Regions from separate parts of the Rhizobium sp. GCM10022189 genome, predicted to be linked through region 1. Evidence: predicted binding sites of a transcription regulator. Region 1 holds the regulator's gene; each other region holds the start of a gene.

The links. Region 1 encodes LexA, which represses DNA repair genes until DNA is damaged. Its sites were predicted from a motif close to TGTTCNNNNTGTGTTCNG; they were not measured.
Region 2: the regulator LexA is predicted to act here: its motif matches at 3,717-3,734, upstream of ACFPWW_RS24545 (DNA recombination protein RmuC).
Region 3: the regulator LexA is predicted to act here: its motif matches at 3,037-3,054, upstream of ACFPWW_RS04275 (ribonuclease T2 family protein).

Annotation. Positions count from the first base shown of each region.
Region 1 covers NZ_JBHSOR010000002.1:326,765-333,017, forward strand. Annotated here, with positions in the region: gene kdsA (3-deoxy-8-phosphooctulonate synthase) at 1-725, opposite strand, end outside; gene ACFPWW_RS01785 (VOC family protein) at 722-1,609, opposite strand; gene lexA (transcriptional repressor LexA) at 1,807-2,532, shown strand; gene ACFPWW_RS01795 (ComEC/Rec2 family competence protein) at 2,513-4,939, opposite strand; gene gltA (citrate synthase) at 5,230-6,253, shown strand, end outside.
Region 2 covers NZ_JBHSOR010000049.1:701,368-707,620, reverse strand. Annotated here, with positions in the region: gene ACFPWW_RS24555 (methyl-accepting chemotaxis protein) at 1-1,284, opposite strand, end outside; gene ACFPWW_RS24550 (ribokinase) at 1,522-2,421, opposite strand; gene ACFPWW_RS24545 (DNA recombination protein RmuC) at 2,465-3,685, opposite strand; gene ACFPWW_RS24540 (methyl-accepting chemotaxis protein) at 3,880-5,379, shown strand; gene def (peptide deformylase) at 5,476-5,991, shown strand; gene fmt (methionyl-tRNA formyltransferase) at 6,088-6,253, shown strand, end outside.
Region 3 covers NZ_JBHSOR010000003.1:150,430-156,682, forward strand. Annotated here, with positions in the region: gene ACFPWW_RS04260 (CaiB/BaiF CoA transferase family protein) at 1-957, opposite strand, end outside; gene ACFPWW_RS04265 (DMT family transporter) at 1,007-1,963, opposite strand; gene ACFPWW_RS04270 (alpha/beta fold hydrolase) at 1,965-2,909, opposite strand; gene ACFPWW_RS04275 (ribonuclease T2 family protein) at 3,069-3,806, shown strand; gene ettA (energy-dependent translational throttle protein EttA) at 3,915-5,564, shown strand; gene ACFPWW_RS04285 (ArsR/SmtB family transcription factor) at 5,722-6,253, shown strand, end outside.

The DNA of each region.
Region 1 (6,253 bases):
AAGACGCCGGCAACGCCGACGGCAACGGCTGCGCGCGCCAGCGTCTCGACGAACTGCCGCTCGCCGCCCGAGGTTTCCCCCTGCCCGCCGGGCTGCTGGACCGAATGTGTGGCATCGAAGATGACAGGCGCGCCGGTTGCCGCCATGATCGGCAGCGAGCGCATGTCGGAAACCAGCGTGTTGTAGCCGAAGGAGGCGCCGCGCTCGCACAGAAGAACGTTCGGATTGCCGCTCTGGTTCAGCTTGCCGAGCACGTTCTTCATGTCCCAGGGGGCCAGGAACTGGCCTTTCTTGACGTTGATGACGCGGCCGGTCCTTGCCGCGGCCACCAGAAGATCCGTCTGGCGGGACAGGAAAGCCGGTATCTGAAGGACATCGACGACCTTGGCCACCTCGGCGCATTGTTCTTCCGTATGGATGTCCGTCAGAACCGGAATGCCGAGCTCTTTTTTCAGGTCGGCGAAGACCTCCAGCCCCTTCTCAAGGCCCACACCGCGCTTGCTCGACAGCGAGGAACGGTTCGCCTTGTCGAAGGACGTCTTGTAGACGAGCCCGATGCCGAGCTTGGCGCAGAGTTCCTTCAAGGTGCCGGCAACCATGAACGCGTGGTCGCGGCTTTCCAGTTCGCAAGCGCCGGCAATCAGCGACAGGCGTCCGGTATTGGAAAAAGTAACCTTGCCGGCGCCCTCGCCGACCGTCACCACGGAGTTCGTATTGGTGCTCATGATCTTTCCTCGAAGGCGAAGAGCGTGCCCTGCCCGGGCGCCGGCTTCACCAGAATTCGGTTGGCCTTGCGTGTGTATGTGACCCCGTTAGCAGCCAAATGCGCTTCTGTCACGGCCAGATCGCCGACGGCAAAGAGGATTGCCCGTCCACGCAGGCCGCGATCGGTATCGGGCGTCACCAGATCGTAATAGGCCTCCAGTCCTTCAGGTGTCATCAGGCTGATCTTCGCATTGGCGGTGGCAATCTGCAGCCCGAAGCCCGTGTCGTCAGCTGACACGACCCTTGCAACCGATCGGACGAAAACACCGAAGGCCTTCGGCTCCGGCGCAGCCAGGGCAATTTCGGCAATACCCGTGACACCATTGGCATGCGTCTCCAGTACGGCGCGATCGGCGGGCAACGGGTTCACGCGCTCGACGGCAAAGAGGAGGAAATCCGGCGCCCGGAGATCGGCGGCGAAGGCGAGCCGGAAGCCGGCAACACTTTCTGCGCCATCTGGCATTTTCACCGGACGCTCGAACTGCAGCAGGGAACCGGCGCTGATGCCGGCCTCGACGAATCGGGCATGTTCTCGCCTTGCATCGCCGGTGGCGAAGGCAATCGCGGAAAGGCCCTCGTCGCCGCAACGGAAGCGGAATGCCTGGTCACGGGCGGCAAAGACGTTGCCGCGACGCGCCGCCTGCTCGCTCTCTGCAACGCTCGCGACGCCCAAAGGCTCGAGATAGGTTTTGTCGGCAAAGAACACGCAGGCATTTTCCGTGCCGAAGGGATGGCGGGCATCGGGCGCGACCGTGAAACCCAGCTTGTCCAGCCTTTCGCGGGCAAGGTCGATATCCGTCACCGGCAAGACGAGATGATCGATCGGAAGCCTGTCTTTGCGCATCGGGTTCCCTCCAGCAATGACAAGGAGATGTGCTTCAGCAGGCCTTGCGAGGCAAGGGTGCGAAGGCGCAAGGGCCGCGAAAAATAAAATTCTCGACAGAATGAACAGAAGTTTTACGAAAATTTAGCCACTTGCGGAACACATATGGAACATATAGTGTCCGTTCTGGATTTGTTTCAAGACTGGGGTTACACGCCATGCTCACGCGCAAACAACAGGAACTCCTTCTTTTCATTCACGAAAGGATGAAGGAGTCAGGCGTTCCGCCGTCTTTCGACGAGATGAAGGACGCCCTGGATCTGGCCTCGAAATCCGGTATTCACCGGCTGATCACGGCACTCGAGGAACGCGGCTTCATTCGCCGGCTTCCGAACCGGGCGCGGGCGCTCGAAGTCATCAAACTGCCGGAAGCCTACAGCCCGAGCCTGCAACCCCGGCGCGGCTTTTCGCCGAGCGTCATCGAGGGCAGTCTCGGCAAGCCGCAGCCTGTGGCGCCTCCCGCCTCGGCCAAGCCGGCACCTGCCGCCGATAACGGCAATTCGGTCTCCGTTCCCGTCATGGGGCGCATCGCCGCCGGCGTGCCGATCTCGGCGATCCAGAACAATACGCATGACATCACGGTTCCGACCGATATGCTTGGCTCCGGCGAACATTATGCGCTGGAAGTTCGCGGCGATTCGATGATCGAAGCCGGCATTTTCGATGGCGACACGGTCATCATCCGCAATGGCAGCACGGCCAATCCCGGCGATATCGTCGTTGCACTCGTCGACGACGAGGAAGCGACGCTCAAGCGCTTCCGCCGCAAGGGCGCATCGATTGCGCTCGAGGCTGCAAACCCCGCCTACGAGACCCGCATTTTCCCGCCGGATCGCGTCAAGGTTCAGGGCAAGCTCGTCGGCCTCATTCGCCGCTATCACTGACCGGTGACAGGCCGGCGTCCGCGAATGCATTGCTTCGCCAGTCATAGGCGCGGTGACGCATCCAGGGGCGCTGCAACGTGTCGAATGTGGTGGTGGCCTCAACTCCGTTGGCAGTGAACCGAAGTTCGACGGAACCTGTCCTGCGCAACGTTTCGCCGGTCAAGAGCAGCGCGCCGGAGCGGCAGCGGTCGACGCGCAGCCGGACGGGGGTCACGACAATATCGGCCGTATCGCAGGCCGGCCCGAGATAGGCGGCATTGTCGATGACGGTCAGCCTCTTTCCGTTGGCGAGCGCGACGCTGCACCAGGCGCCCTTCAGGCAGGAGAAACGCGAGGGAGGGCCGGTGTCGGCCGCCTGTCTCATCGCCTCTCTGGCTTCATCCTGCTGATCCGGCGAAAGCTGCAACCGTTTGCCGTCAGGCGCGGCGGGCGCCTTGGCGGCTTGGAGCATTACCGGCTTGCGGTGCTCTTCGAGGGCAAGCGCCCGCTGCCATTGTTCGAAGATGAAGGCGGGCGGCTTCTCACGGTTTGAAGCCATCGCCTCTCCATCGACTATGGCAACAAGCCCGCCATCCTCTGAGATGGCGATATCGGGCGCCGCACCGGACGGGAGAACGGCCACAGCAAGCGTGGAGACCGCGACAATTGCCGTTCCCATGTGCCGCAGCCCCGTTCTGAGCAGCGTCAGCAGCAGAAAGCCGGAGACGGCTGTCGGGAAATACCAGCCGGGCAAGCGGCCGATATCTATATTGCCGCCCCACCCCGCGATCGCCTTGGCGATCGTGATCACCAGATCGAGCCCGAAGCCTGCCACCTGCCACAGCCAGCCGTCCAGGCCGAAGGGCATCAGCAGCATTGCCAGCATGCCCGCCGGCATGACGATGAAGGAAATGACCGGCATGGCCGCAAGATTTGCCGGCAGGCCATAGGCCGTCAGGCGGTGGAAATGCTCGATCGAAAACAGTGCCGTCGAGAAGCCGCCGATCAGCGACGTCAGGAAAACGCCGCCGAAGAAACTGCCAACCATGGAGATCGGCTTCATGATCGGCAGCCTGGCAAGAGCGTTCTCACGCATCGGCCGCCGCTTCCAGAGATCGTAGCCGGCGACAAGTGCGAGCGTGGCGGCAAAGGACATCTGGAAGCTTGGCCCCAGCACTTCCGATGGCGAGACAGCGAGGATCACGAGAGCGGACAGCGCCACGTTTCTAAGGCTGATCGATGGCCGGTCGAAGAAGACGGCGACCAGCATGATCGCCATCATGATGAAGGCGCGTTCGGCGGAGACGGCAAAACCCGAGATCAGATAGTAGGCGGTTACCGCAGCGAGCGCGCCGGCGGCCGCGATCTTCTTGGTCGGCCACGCCTGGGCAATACCGGGAAACAGGCTGAGGACGACACGCAGGCCGACGAAGAAGATGCCGGCGGAGAGCGCCATATTGAGGCCGGAGATTGCGATAATGTGGGCAAGGCCGGATTGCCGCAAGGCTTCCGTCGTTTCATCCGAGATCGCGCGTCTCTCGTCGGTGACAAGGGAGGCGGCAAAGGCCCCGGTGTCGCCGGGCAGGGCGGAGCGGATCCGATCGCCGATGCCGCTTCTCAGGCGATAGAGCCACTCCAGGACGGCCTCATCGAGCGAGCCTGCCTGCTCCGACTGTTCCGCCACCTTTTTCGGCGCCCCATAGAAGAAGCCGTTGGCGCCGATGCGGTCGAAATAGGCGCTGAAGGCGAAATCGTTGAGATGGGGGAGCGCCGGCCCCGCCGGAGGCGTCAGCCGCGCCCTGCCCTCGATGATGTCGCCGAGTTCGAAGGGGCGGGCCGCGCCACGCGCCAGCACGGAGACGCGTTCGGGCGGACGCCTGATCTCGGGTGCGCTTGTGCCGTTGACCTTGAGAATATAACGCCAGCGTCCCTCGCCATCGCCTTCCCGGCGCTCGATGCGGCCGGTCACGGTCGTCGTGACGGCTGAATCGAGGATCAGGGTCCTTGCCCGCCAGGTTTCGACCTGTGCCGAAAGCATGCCGCCGGCAAAGAGAAGCAGGCCAAGCAGTGTCGCCCGCAATTTCGGCCGGCCATGGCCGCAGACCGTGACGGCGACAAGGAGGACAAGCAGGCAGAGACCGAGCGAGACGGCCGGAAAGTCCGAGCCTGTCAGAAACCAGGTGGCGGCACCCGCCCCCAGGAAGACCGGCGAGAAGAGGATGAGGCGGCCGTGACCGGCCTCCTCGGCCGCCATATGCACGGACAAGGAGACGTACCGTTTCCCAACGGCCGCCAGTCGCCATGGAAAGGGTGTCGCGGCTTGCGTGCGGACCGGTTGCGTCACAATGGCGCGCGGGGCAACGCCAATAAAATCCATCTTTTCATCGATGGATTTCGCCTGCCGCTGTCTTGTCTCCAACCCCGTCATAATCGCCTGGACCCGCCCCCGCAGACCGGCAGAATGCAACCTGAGATCAAAAGGAGCAAACAATAATCGATTGAAATACGAGGAAAAATCAGGGAAGCGAAAAATCCAGTCAAATCATGGTGTTCTGATATGCATCCAGCTCATCGCTGCAGTGCCTAAAAGATGATGCCGCGATGCACAAAATGGCATCACGGTAACTTGGCATTAGCTTCCCGATCATATAGCTATCGCTGAGGACGCTTAACTCTTATGGCGCTTTTGCGGCGCCACCGCCACTCCGGAGGATCAGCATGACGGATCAAAGCGCTACAATCAAAATCGGTGACAAATCTGTCGATCTGCCCGTGCGAAAAGGCACGGTCGGACCTGACGTCATCGATATCGGTGCACTCTATAAAAACACGACCTCCTTCACTTACGATCCCGGGTTTACCTCAACCGCATCCTGTGAATCGAAGATCACCTATATCGACGGTGATGAAGGCGTTCTCCTGCATCGCGGCTATCCGATCGAGCAGCTGGCCGAGCACGGCGACTTCCTTGAAGTCTGCTACCTGCTGCTCTACGGCGAACTGCCGACTGCCGCTCAGAAGAAGGACTTCGACTACCGCGTTACCCATCACACGATGGTGCACGAGCAGATGAGCCGCTTCTTCACCGGCTTCCGTCGCGACGCGCACCCGATGGCCGTCATGTGCGGCTGCGTCGGCGCGCTTTCGGCCTTCTATCACGACTCCACCGACATCACCGATCCGCACCAGCGCATGGTCGCCAGCCTGCGCATGATCGCCAAGATGCCGACGCTTGCCGCAATGGCCTACAAGTACCATATCGGCCAGCCCTTCGTTTACCCGAAGAACGATCTGGACTACGCGTCCAACTTCCTGCGCATGTGCTTTGCCGTTCCCTGCGAGGAATATGTGGTCAACCCGGTGCTGTCGCGCGCCATGGACCGCATCTTCATCCTGCATGCCGACCACGAGCAGAACGCCTCGACCTCGACGGTCCGTCTCGCCGGTTCGTCGGGCGCAAACCCGTTCGCCTGCATCGCCGCCGGCATCGCCTGCCTCTGGGGTCCCGCCCACGGCGGCGCCAACGAAGCGGCCCTCAATATGCTGACGGAAATCGGCACGGTTGACCGCATTCCGGAATATATCGCCCGCGCCAAGGACAAGAACGATCCGTTCCGCCTGATGGGCTTTGGTCATCGCGTCTACAAGAACTATGATCCGCGCGCCAAGATCATGCAGAAGACCACGCATGAAGTTCTCGGCGAACTCGGCATCAAGGACGATCCGCTTCTCGAAGTGGCCA
Region 2 (6,253 bases), on a different contig from region 1:
GCGCTGCAGGCTGACCGACTGCTGGCGCTCCGATTCAGAACGGCCGCGTTCGGCTTCGGCGGCAAGGCGCTGGTTGTCGGCTTCGGCTTCGAGGCGCTGCGTATCGGCCAGCGCGAAGCGGAAGCCTTCGAGCGCCTTGGCGACCGAGCCGATTTCGTCGGCGCGGTTCTGGCCGGCGACCGCTTCGTCATATTTGCCGTCGCTGAGCGCCTTGACGCTGGAAACGAGGCCGCCGAGCGGGCGCTGAACCAGCGAACGGACGGCGAAGTAGAGGGCGAGCAGCACGGCGCCGAGCACGATGATGCCGTTGACGATCATCATCGCGGTCTGGTCCTGAACCGGCGCGTTCATCGCCGCGTGCGGGACGTCGACGAGCACGACCCAGGTGGCGTTCAGGCCGGGAACCGAGAAGGGATAGATGACGCGGTCGAACGGATCGAGCCCGTCGAAGCTGAGGTTCTTGACGAGGCCGATCTGCTTGGAAGAAAGCGCAGCCTTCACGTCCGCGGCACCGGGGCTGTCGCCATAGGGCTTCGACATCAGGTCCGGAAGCGGAGCGACGATCCAGTTGCCGTTCTGGGCGATCAGCGTCACCCGGCCCGTACCGAAGGGGCGCAGCGCCTGAACCTTGTCGGTCAGCGATTTCAGCGAAATGTCGACGCCTTCCACACCGATCATCTTGCCGCCCGACATGACCGGGTAGGCGATCGAGGTCAACAGCGTCGGCACATCGGTGCCTTCGGCGAGATAAGGCGCGGTGATGGCGCCCTTGCCGCTGTCGGCGGCGAGCTTCCACCATTCGGCGGTATAGTCGTTGTCGAAGGTCGAGAACTGGATGTCGCCGGTCTTGGTCTTCGACCAGTAGGGCGTGAAGGCGCCGACCTTGTTGGTGCCCTCGTCGTTGTTGTTGGCGATCTCGGTGGTCTTGCCGTCGAAGGCGCCAAGCTGCTCGCAGAACCAGCTGCCGAAGGCGAAGGCGTTCTGTTCGAGATTGGCCTTCAGAATGTTGATGATGCCCTTGCGGTCGAGCAGCTTGCTCTCATGTCCTCGTCCGACGACACCCGACATGGTGCGGGCTGCGCTCGCAAGCTCGCCCACATTGGCAGCGATCTCGTTGGCGATCGACTTGGCTTCCGAATTGGCCTGGTCCAGCGTGAGGGTCTGAACGCGGCTGCGGGTCTGGTCGATGAGGAAAAGGTTCGAAACAACAAGCACCAGCGCGATGGCGGCACCGGTAATGACAATCAGTTTCGCCGCAAGCGATTTCATTCTGAAAATGAACATGTGTTCCTCGGGCAGGGACGCGCCGAAGGGCCATTCTTCGGCACAGCGGGTAAGACACGTTCCGTCATGGAACAGCCACGGGTTGAGGCGCCTCGAAGATGGACGAGGGCGATCTCAAGAATGATCGCCGGAAATCTCTTAAATTTGAATGAAATTTGCTATGTTTCGGCAGCAAAACCGGCACACCACCCCAAAACTAAGGGTGGTGTTTCATGGACTGCTCGCGGTTAGACTGGATTATATTCTGTCTGCGACTTCGGCGGCGAGCGGGATAGACGGTTGCGCGCCCGGTTTCAGGCAGGCAAGCGAGCCGGCGACGGCGGCGCGGCGCAGGGCCGAGCCGAAATCCAGTCCCTCGTCGAGGCTCGCGGCGAAGTAACCGCAAAACGTATCGCCGGCGCCGACAGTATCGACAGGTTCGATGACAAGGCCCTGTGCGCGGGATATCTGGCCGTCGCGGATCGCGATGACACCGTCGCCGCCGAGCGTGACGATCAAGGTCTGGCCTGTCTGCGCGTGCAGCCGCTCCAGTGCCGCTTCGCGATCGCCGGCGCTCATGTTCTCCTGTCCTGCCAGCCGCTCGAATTCGGTCTCGTTGGCAATCACGATATCGGCCAGCCGCCCGAGGCGCGGTGCGTCCGGGATAAGCGGAGCGAGATTGAGAATGCTGGTAATGCCCCTGGCGCGGGAGGCGGCCAGCGCGCGCTCGACCGCTTCGACGGGAACCTCGAGTTGCAGCATGAGAATATCGCCTTGGTCCATGGCGTTGACGGCTGCCTCGGCATTGTCGCCGCTGACCTTGCCGTTCGCGCCCGGAATGACGGCGATCATGTTCTCGCCGTCGCCGCCCACCAGAATGAGAGCCGTGCCTGTCGGCCCCTCGACATGGCTGACACGGGAAAGATCGGTGCCGGCCGCGTCAAGAAGCTCGAGCGCGCCTTCGGCAAAGGCATCCTTGCCGACAGCACCCGCCATGTGGACGTAGCGGCCTGCCCGCCGCGCGGCGAGCGCCTGATTGGCGCCCTTGCCGCCGGCCGCCGTTGCAAAGCTGTTGCCGGCAACCGTTTCGCCCGGTTTCGGCAGGCGTTCGGTGGTCGCGATGAGGTCCATGTTGATGGAGCCGAAAACTGTAATCATGGAATGTCGTCCCTTGCTTCGGGCCGCGACACTGCCGAAGCGATCACTCCTCGTCAACCACCCTGAGCTTCAGCAGCCCGGTCCGGCTTTCGACGGATTTAGGCGGGGCCTCGTTCTCGCGGGCCGGCCTGCCGTCGCCACCCTCGAATTCCAGCGCCTCGATTTTCGCGCCGCGCTTGGTCAGCTTGTCCGCCGAAGTGATGATCTGGTCCACGTCGCGCTGCGTCTGCGAGAAATGGCCCTGCAGTTTGCGCACGCGCTCGTCGAGCCGGCCAAGGTCGTCCATCAGAAGGGCGACCTCGCCCTGAATGACATGCGCCTGCGCCCGCATGCGCTGGTCCTTCAATACGGCCTGGATCACCTGGATCGACAGCATCAGCAGCGAAGGCGAAACGATGACGACGCGCGCGCGGTGCGCCTTCTGCACGATCGCTTCGAAATTCTCGTGGATTTCCGCGAAGATCGATTCCGAGGGAACGAAGAGGAAGGCCGTGTCCTGCGTTTCGCCCTGGATGAGGTATTTGTCGGAAATGTCCTTGATGTGGATGTCCATGTCGCGGCGGAATTGCTGGGCGGCAAGCTTGCCGGCATCGGCGCTGCCGGCGTCGCGGATCGCATTCCAGGCCTCCAGCGGAAATTTGGCGTCGATCACCAGCGGCGGAGCGCCGTTCGGCATCCGGATCGTGCAGTCCGGCCGCGAGCCGTTGGAAAGCGTCTGCTGGAAGGCATAGGCGCCCATCGGCAATCCGTCGGCGACGATCGTTTCCATGCGGGACTGGCCGAAGGCGCCGCGCGTCTGTTTGTTGGAAAGGATCGCCTGCAGCCCGACGACATCCTTGGCGAGCGTCTGAATATTGCTTTGGGCCGCATCGATGACGGCCAGGCGCTCCTGCAGCTTCTGCAGGTTGTCATGCGTCGATTTCGTCTGCTCGGTCAATGTCGAACTCATGCGCTGCGACATGCCGTCGAGCCGCTGGTTGATCGCCTGGTTGAGCTCGGCCTGCCGCGCGCCGAAAACCTCCGCCATCGTCGAAATGCGCCCCTGCATCTCCGCCTGGATTTTCAGAAGCTCGGCCATGCGTGCGTCGCTTTCGGCCGCGCGCAGATTGGCCTCTTCCGCCTCCTCGCGGCGAATGCCGGCATTGCGCAGCGCAAACACGATCGTCGCGAGAATGATGACGGCGAGTGCTCCGCCGGCGAGCGCAAGCACGCCCGGGCTCAGCATGGGCAGGGAAATGGTGAGTGAGTCGGCTGTCGTGGTCATGCCGCACCATAACAAAAACTGCGCGGATATCCAGATCAAACCGTGAACAATCCACCGTGGCCTGTTGCCGGTCGTCGCGCTACCTCGCTGTAACGGAAGAAAAATTAGCGGCCGCACTTAACGATTGCTAAACCATATTCGCCAAATCTGGCGTGGTAATTTCCCTCCGCATTCGCGCCAGACAAGAGATCCCCATGACTTCCCAGCAGACCGATAACGCCCTCAGGCAGCGCCTTGACTTCATTGAGCTTGACGATGAGGCACGCAAGAACCTGCGGGAGTTGCGGCCGGCGATCTCGGAACTGCTCGGAGGCGCCCTGGACAAGTTCTACGGCAAGCTTGCCAAGACGCCGGCCGTCGCGGGCTTCTTTTCCGACAAGGCCCATATGAGCCACGCCAAGAAGCGCCAGCAGGAACATTGGGGCAATCTGTCTGGCGGCAATTTCGACCAGAGCTATGTGAACGGCGTCACGGCCGTCGGCCGCACCCATGCCCGCATCGGCCTGGAGCCGCGCTGGTATATCGGCGGTTATGCGCTCGTCATGTCCGAGCTTGTCCGCGGCCTGATGGAGAAGCAGTGGCCCTCGCTCTTCGCGCGCCAGCACGGAAAGGCGCTCGCCGAAAAGCTGACCGCCGTCATCAAGGCGGCGATGCTCGACATGGACTATTCGATCTCGGTCTCTCTCGATGCGCTCGAGGAAAAGCGCCGCGTACTGGAAGAGGAGCGCGCCCGCGCGGCAGCCGATCAGGCGTTGGCGCTGGAACATCTGCGCCGCGGTCTCGAAGCCCTGTCGCGCGGCGATCTCGAAGCCACGCTTCCCTCCGACCTGCCCGGCGACTTCAAGGCGATGGCCGAGGATTACAACAGGGCCGTGGGCGCGCTGCGCGATTCCTTCACCTCCGTGCGCACCACGTCCAGCCACATTCTCGGCGGCGCCGATGTGATCTCCAAGGCCAGCGACGATCTCGCCCTGCGCACCGCCCAGCAGGCCGCCGGCGTCGAGGAAAGCTCGGCCGCCCTGCAGCAGCTCTCCGTCAGCGTCAGCCAGACCGCCGCCAATGCCGAGAAGGCCTCCGGCGCCGTGCGCGAAACGCAGGAGAAGGCCAAGAATTCCGGCGAACTCGTCACCAGCGCCGTTTCGGCGATGGCCGGCATCGAGAAGTCCTCCACCGAGATCGCCAAGATCATCGGCGTCATCGATGAGATCGCCTTCCAGACCAACCTGCTGGCGCTCAATGCCGGCGTCGAGGCGGCACGCGCCGGTGATGCCGGCAAGGGCTTTGCCGTCGTCGCGCAGGAAGTCCGCCAGCTGGCCCAGCGCACGGCAGATGCGGCCAAGGAGATCAAGAACCTGATTTCCGAAAGCTCGACGCAGGTGAACGAAGGCGTCAACATCGTCAGCAGCACCGGCGAGGCGCTGAGCGACATGATCAGCCGCATCGATATCATCAACAGCTTCGTTGCCGATATCGCCGCCGCCGCCCGCGATCAGGCGACCGGCGTGAACGAAGTCAGCGTCGCGATCCGCAACATGGACACCATCACCCAGCAGAATTCCGGCATGGTGGAGCGCACGTCGGCAGAAACCCGCAGGCTGAAGGACGAGGTGGAGAACCTCATCGAACTGCTGCAGCGTTTCCGTGCCCGCGCCGAAAGCCGGCCCGCCACCGGTGCGGCTCGCCGCGCGGCGTGAACAATCCTCCCAAAATCCCCGGGCAGGCTGCAAAAAACCGCAATCCCTGCCCGGCGGATGATTCCCTAGTGTGAAAAGATGCGTTATGGGAACGCCATGACCATCAAGCCACTCATCATTCTTCCCGATCCCGTCCTCCGCCAGGTTTCCAAGCCGATCGAGCGGGTCGATGCCGATCTCCAGCGCCTGTCCGACGACATGCTGGAGACGATGTATGACGCACCGGGCATCGGCCTTGCCGCGATCCAGATCGGCGTTGCCCGCCGCATGCTCGTCATCGATCTTTCGAAGGAAGGCGAGGAGAAGCAGCCGCTCGTCTTCATCAATCCGGAGATCGTCAGCTCCTCCGACGAACGTTCCGTCTACGAGGAAGGCTGCCTGTCCATTCCCGACTATTATGCGGAGGTCGAACGCCCCGCCAAAGTCACGGTCAACTATCTGGACCGCGACGGCAAGGAACAGAGCGTCGAGGCCGACGGACTTCTTGCGACCTGTCTCCAGCACGAGATCGATCACCTGAACGGCGTGCTCTTCATCGATCATATCTCGCGGCTGAAGCGTGAGATGGTGATCAAGAAGTTCACCAAGGCGGCCAAATCCAAGGCGCTCTGAACGGGCCGACGGCAGCGCTGCGGAAGAATTCGAGGGGCTTGATCTCAGGCTCGTAAACCCGTTTGAAGACGGCTGATCCTCAATTGGCGAGATAGAATGTCTCTTCGTATCGTGTTCATGGGAACGCCCGACTTTTCCGTCCCGACGCTGCGCCTGCTCGTCGAGGCCGGCCATCGGATCGTCGCCGTCTATACCCAGCCGCCACGGCCGGGCGGGCGGCGCGGCCTCGACCTGCAGAAGTCTCCCGTGCATCAGGCGGCCG
Region 3 (6,253 bases), on a different contig from region 1:
GTCCTCGCAGGCTTTCAGCAGGTCGGCCTTCCGCCATTTCAGCGTTTCGGTGGAGACCATCAGGCGCACTGCATCCCTGTTGGCGACACGGGCCTTGTTGGTCGCGAAATTTTCATCGTCGCCGACGACGAGGCCGAGGATGGCGCACAGGCGGCGGAACTGCGCGTCATTGCCGACGGCGAGGATCAGATAACCGTCTGATGTCGGCACGACCTCGTAGGGCGATATGTTCGGATGGGCGTTGCCGAGGCGCACGGGCGCGCGGCCGGAAACAAGGTAATTCATGTTCTGGTTGGCAAGCACGGCCGATTGCACGTCGAGCAGCGCCATGTCGATCATCTGGCCTTCGCCCGTCTTCAGCGCATGGATGAGCGCGGCCTCGATCGCCGAGACCGCGTAGATGCCGGTAAAGATATCGGCGATCGCCACGCCCGCCTTCATCGGCTGCCCGTCCGGGTCGCCTGTGATCGACATGAAGCCGGACATGCCCTGGACGATATAATCGTAGCCGGCGAGATTGGCATAGGGGCCGGTCTGGCCGAAGCCGGTGATGGAACAATAGACGAGGCGGGGATTGATCGCTCTCAGGCTGTCATAGTCGAGACCGTACTTGACGAGGCCACCGAGCTTGAAATTCTCGATCAGCACATCGGCGGTGGCCACGAGGCGGCGCACCAGCGACTGGCCTTCCTCGCTTTTCAGGTCCGCAGTTATCGAGCGCTTGCCGCGATTGGCGGAATGGTAATAGGCGGCCGAGAGATTCTCGCCATCGGCTCCCTCGACGAAGGGCGGCCCCCAATGCCGGGTGTCGTCACCTCCGTCGGGGTTTTCCACCTTGATGACATCGGCGCCGAGATCGGCCAGCATCTGCCCGGCCCAGGGGCCGGCGAGCACGCGCGCAAGCTCGATGACCCGGATGCCCGCAAGCGGCGGCTTCTTGTTCTTGTCTTGCGTCATGTTCCTCCCGGTTTCCTCCCAAACTCCTCCTCATGGGCGGTTGCGGATGTCAGGGCGCCCGCGTTGCCTCAGATGTATCGGATACGGGTTTGGAAGCAAAGCGCCGCTCGCGCCAGATGATGTAGAGGCCGGACGCGATGACGATGAGGATGCCGAGCCATTTCAGCGCATCCGGGAAATCGCCGAAGACCAGCCAGGCAAAGACCGTGGCCGAGACGATTTCCAGATATTGCAGGGGAGCGAGCGTCGAGGCGGGTGCCGCACGATAGGCGTAGGCGGCGAGAATGCCTGTGACCGCGGCGGCAATGCCGGTGCCGAGCAGGTAGGCGAAGGCCGGCAGGTCGGGCATGGCCGTATCGATGATGTCGGAGCCGCTGCCGTAACCGACGAAAAGGATGACGGCGCAGAAGAAGATGCCCCAGAGCCCGGTCTGGAACTGCATGGCCCAGGGGTCTTCGCGGTGCGACAGAACCCGCGTCATCAGCGCGAAGACGGCGATGCAGAAGGCGCTGACCACGGGCAGCAAGGCGATATAGCCGACTTCTTCGAAACTCGGCTGGATGATCAGCATGGCGCCGAGAAAACCGACGGCGCAGGCGCTGTAGCGCCGCCAGCCGATGGTCTCCTTCAGGAAAATGCTGCCGAGGATCGTCAGGATGATCGGCTCGACGAAGAAGATGGCGATGGCATCGGCAACGGCCATGACCTTCAGCGTGGTGACGAAGCAGATCATCGAGGTCGTGACCATGGCGCCGCGGATCGCATGATACCAGCTCTGCTTCAGCGTGAACTGGATTTTCGCGCCGCGCAGGAAGACGAAGGGCAGCATGGTCAGCGACTGGATGACGAAGCGGAAACCGGCGACTTCGGTAGACGAGATCGTTGCGGTCGCAAGCTTGGAGAAAATGTCGATCAGCGGCGAGATCAGCACCGAGAGCAGCATGAACAGCAGGCCGAACGTCACCTCCGAGGAGGCGGGAAGGCGGGTGGAAGTCATGCTCGTCATCTCAGGTCCTTTCACTCGGGACCGTGCGGACGGCGGCGTCGCACCAGCGGGCGAAATCCGCGATCGGCTTTTCCGCGCCGATTTCGTTCAGCGTTTCATGTCGCAGGTCCTGATATATCTCAGTGCTGATACGGGAGAAGCCCTGGCTTTTCAAACGCTTTGACAGCCAGAAAACGGCTTTTCCCTTGGATGTTGCCGGATCCTGGCCGCCGCCGACCAGATGGATCGGCAGGTCCTTCGGCAGCCTTTCAAGCCGCTCCTTGGCGATGCCGCGGAAGGTGAGGGCGAAGACGTCGAGCCAGAGCGATACCGAAGCATCGAAGCCGCAGAGCGGATCGGCAATATAGGCATCGACCTCGGCCGGATCGCGCGACAGCCAGTCGAATCCCGTCCGGTGGCCGGGAATGGATTTGCCCCAGGCGGAAAATGTCAGCCGCGGCAGCATGTCGCTCGGCACGTCGGAGCCCTTGAGCATGCGCTCGGCCAGCAGGATCGCCTGCGCGACCCGGCCGGAAAGACCGACGGCGAAATTCGAGTTCCAGACGGCAAGTGCTGCGAAGCGGCCGGCGAGATCTTCCGCGGCATTGAGCGCAATCAGGCCGCCCATCGAGTGGCCGAAGAGAATGACGGGCAGGCCCGGGTGACGGCCGGTGGCAAGGCTGTGGACGGCGGCGATATCGTCGACGACGTGTTCGATGCCGCCGCGTTTCGAAAAACGGCCGAGCGGCGCATCCGGTGCGGTCGTCTCGCCATGGCCGCGATGGTCGTGGGCATAGACGTGGCAGCCTCTGGCGGCCATGGCCCCGGCGAAGCGCCGGTAGCGGCGCGAATGTTCGGCAAGCCCGTGTGAAATCATCAGGATAGCGCGAGGCTGCCCTTCTGCGGGCTGGTGATGGCAGGCAAGCGAAGCCCCGGCATTATCAAGCCGTATCGTCTCGGAAAACATGCATTCCTCCCCCCGCACAACAGACCAGATATCGGGGCAAATGCAATATTGCGTTCCCGCCCATACATGAGAAAGCATGTGTCGCCTTGCGATTCAGGGTTGCGCAAACTTCGGCTTCGTGCTTGTTTGTTCCTGTAATGTTCTTTGTCGGGGCTATCAATGGGCAAGTTTCTTTTTTCGGTTTCCATCCTGTTCCTCTCGCTTTCGTCGGTCGGGTCGGTCTGCGCGCAGGAAAGCGGACGCACGCGTTTCATCCTTGCGGCAAGCTGGCAGCCGGCATTCTGCCAGACCAACCAGAAGAAGGCGGAATGCGCCAGCCAGAGCGGCGAGCGCTACGACGCCACCAATTTCTCCCTCCACGGCCTGTGGCCGATGCGCCAGGACTATTGCGGCGTACCGGCCGACCAGAAGGTCGCCGACAAGGATGGCCAGTGGACGAGCCTGCCGGCCGTGAACCTCTCGACCGAGACGAAGGCAGCACTCGACAAGGCGATGCCCGGCACGCAATCGGGGCTCGAGCGGCATGAATGGATCAAACACGGCACCTGCACGAAGATGAGCGCCGACGATTATTTCGCCACCGCCGTCGACCTGATGGGCGACCTCAACGCCTCTGCCGTGCGCGAGCTCTTCGCCGCCAATGTCGGCAAGGTGCTGAAGGCGGAGGCGATCAAGGCGGCCTTCGACAAGAGTTTCGGCGCCGGCGCCAGCGACCGGGTGAAGATGAGCTGCCGGCGCGTCGGCAACACGCGCGTGATCAGCGAACTGACGATCGGGCTTTCGCAGGATGCCGTTTCGGCTCAGGCCAAGGAAAAGGGCCTCGGCGGTCTTATCCAGGCAGCCGGGAAGACCTCGTTCGGCTGTGACGAAGGCCTTGTGGATGCAGCCGGCTTCTGACGGAAACATGCCGAAATCCTGACGAAACAGGGTTTCGGCGTTGCTCGCGGGCGTGGTTTCGCCTACATAGCGGCCACGATTTCAAGTTTCCGTCCGGAGCATCCCAGCATGGCACGCCAGTTCATCTATCATATGTCCGGCCTCAACAAGGCCTATGGCAACAAGAAGATCCTCGAGAACATCCATCTTTCCTTCTATCCCGATGCCAAGATCGGTATTCTCGGTCCGAACGGCGCCGGTAAATCGACCGTGCTGCGCATCATTGCCGGCCGGGACAAGGAATATACCGGCGAGGCCTGGCTCGCCGAAGGGGCGACGGTCGGCTACCTGGAGCAGGAGCCGCAGCTCGATCCGAACAAGACGGTGTTCGAAAACGTCATGGAAGGCGTCGCCTCCAAGACGGCGATCGTCGATCGCTATAACGAGCTGATGATGAACTATTCCGACGAGACGGCGGAAGAGGGCGCGAAGCTTCAGGACATTATCGACAGCCAGAATCTCTGGGATCTGGAAAGCCAGGTCGAAATGGCGATGGAAGCGCTGCGCTGCCCGCCGCGCGATTCCGATGTCACGACGCTGTCGGGTGGCGAGCGCCGCCGTGTTGCGCTTTGCCGCCTGCTGCTGTCGCAGCCGGACCTGCTGCTGCTCGACGAACCGACCAACCATCTGGATGCCGAAACCATCGCCTGGCTCGAAAAGCACCTGCGCGACTATCCGGGCGCCGTGATGATGATTACCCACGACCGCTACTTCCTGGACAACGTCACCGGCTGGATCCTCGAACTCGACCGCGGCCGCGGCATCCCCTACGAAGGCAACTACTCGGCCTACCTGCAGGCCAAGGCCAAGCGCATGCTGCAGGAAAACCGCGAGGAAGCATCGCGCCAGAAGGCGATCAGCCGCGAACAGGAATGGATCGCATCCAGCCCGAAGGCCCGTCAGGCCAAGTCCAAGGCCCGTATCAAGTCCTATGAACAGCTGGTGGAAGCCGCCGAAAAGCAGCGTCCCGGCGACGCGCAGATCATCATTCCGGTCAGCGAGCGTCTCGGCCAGGTGGTCATCGAGATGGAGGGCATCACCAAGGGCTTCGAGGGCCGCACGCTGATCAACGACCTGTCGATCAAGCTGCCGCCGGGCGGTATCGTCGGCATTATCGGCCCGAACGGCGCCGGCAAGACGACGCTGTTCAAGATGATTACCGGCCAGGAAAAGCCCGACGGCGGTTCGATCCGCATCGGCGAGACGGTGCAGCTCGGCTATGTCGACCAGAGCCGCGACGCGCTCGACGGCAACAAGACCGTCTGGGAGGAAATTTCCGGCGGCGCCGAAGTCATCAAGCTCGGCAAGTTCGACATGAACTCGCGCGCCTATTGCGGCGCCTTCAACTTCAAGGGCGGCGACCAGCAGCAGAAGGTCGCCAATCTTTCGGGCGGCCAGCGCAACCGCGTTCATCTTGCCAAGATGCTCAAGGCCGGCGGCAACGTGCTGCTGCTCGACGAACCGACCAACGACCTCGATACGGAAACGCTGGGTGCGCTCGAAAGCGCGCTGGAAAATTTTGCCGGCTGCGCCATCATCATCAGCCACGACCGCATGTTCCTCGACCGTCTGGCGACCCACATCCTCGCCTTTGAAGGCGAGGGCCATGTCGAATGGTTCGAAGGCAATTTCGAAGATTACGAGCAGGACAAGATCCGTCGCCTCGGCCCCGATGCGCTGAACCCGGGCAGCCAGGCCCACAAGCGCCTGACGCGCTGATCGGTTCTTCACGCGTTGCGAGAGCCCCGGCTGGTCCGGGGCTTTTTCATGCCCGCCGTCGCTGTCGCCACAGGCAAGTTCGCAAATCGGCAAAATGCCGCTTGCCTCCGCTATCCAAATCACATAAAGATATCTTTATATGTTGATTGGGTAGGATATGAGCGAACCCTTAAGGCTTGGACTGGATGCGCTGGTGGACGTCTTGAAGGCGGCCGGCGAACCGACGCGCCTGCGGCTTCTGGCGCTGCTGGCGGCGGGCGATCTCACCGTGACCGATCTTACGGAAATTCTCGGCCAATCCCAGCCCCGCATCTCCCGGCACCTGAAGCTGCTCGGGGAGGCGGAACTTATCGACCGCTATCAGGAAGGGGCATGGGCCTATTTCCGGCTGGCCCATGAAGGCAAGGCTGCCGCTCTGGTGCGCAATCTCCTGAAGCACGTCTCGGAAAACGATCCGGTCGTGCAGCGTGACGGGGAGCGCCTGGCCGCCGTCAAGCGCCAGCGCGCCGAGCGGGCGCAGGCCTATTTCAGCCGCAACGCCGCCGAATGGGACGAGCTTCGCCGCCTGCACGCCGCCGACGAAGAGGTGGATGCGGCCGTCATCAAGCTGCTTGGTGCAAACCCGATCGATTCGCTGCTCGACCTCGGCACCGGCACCGGCCGCATGCTCGAACTGCTTGCCGGCCGCT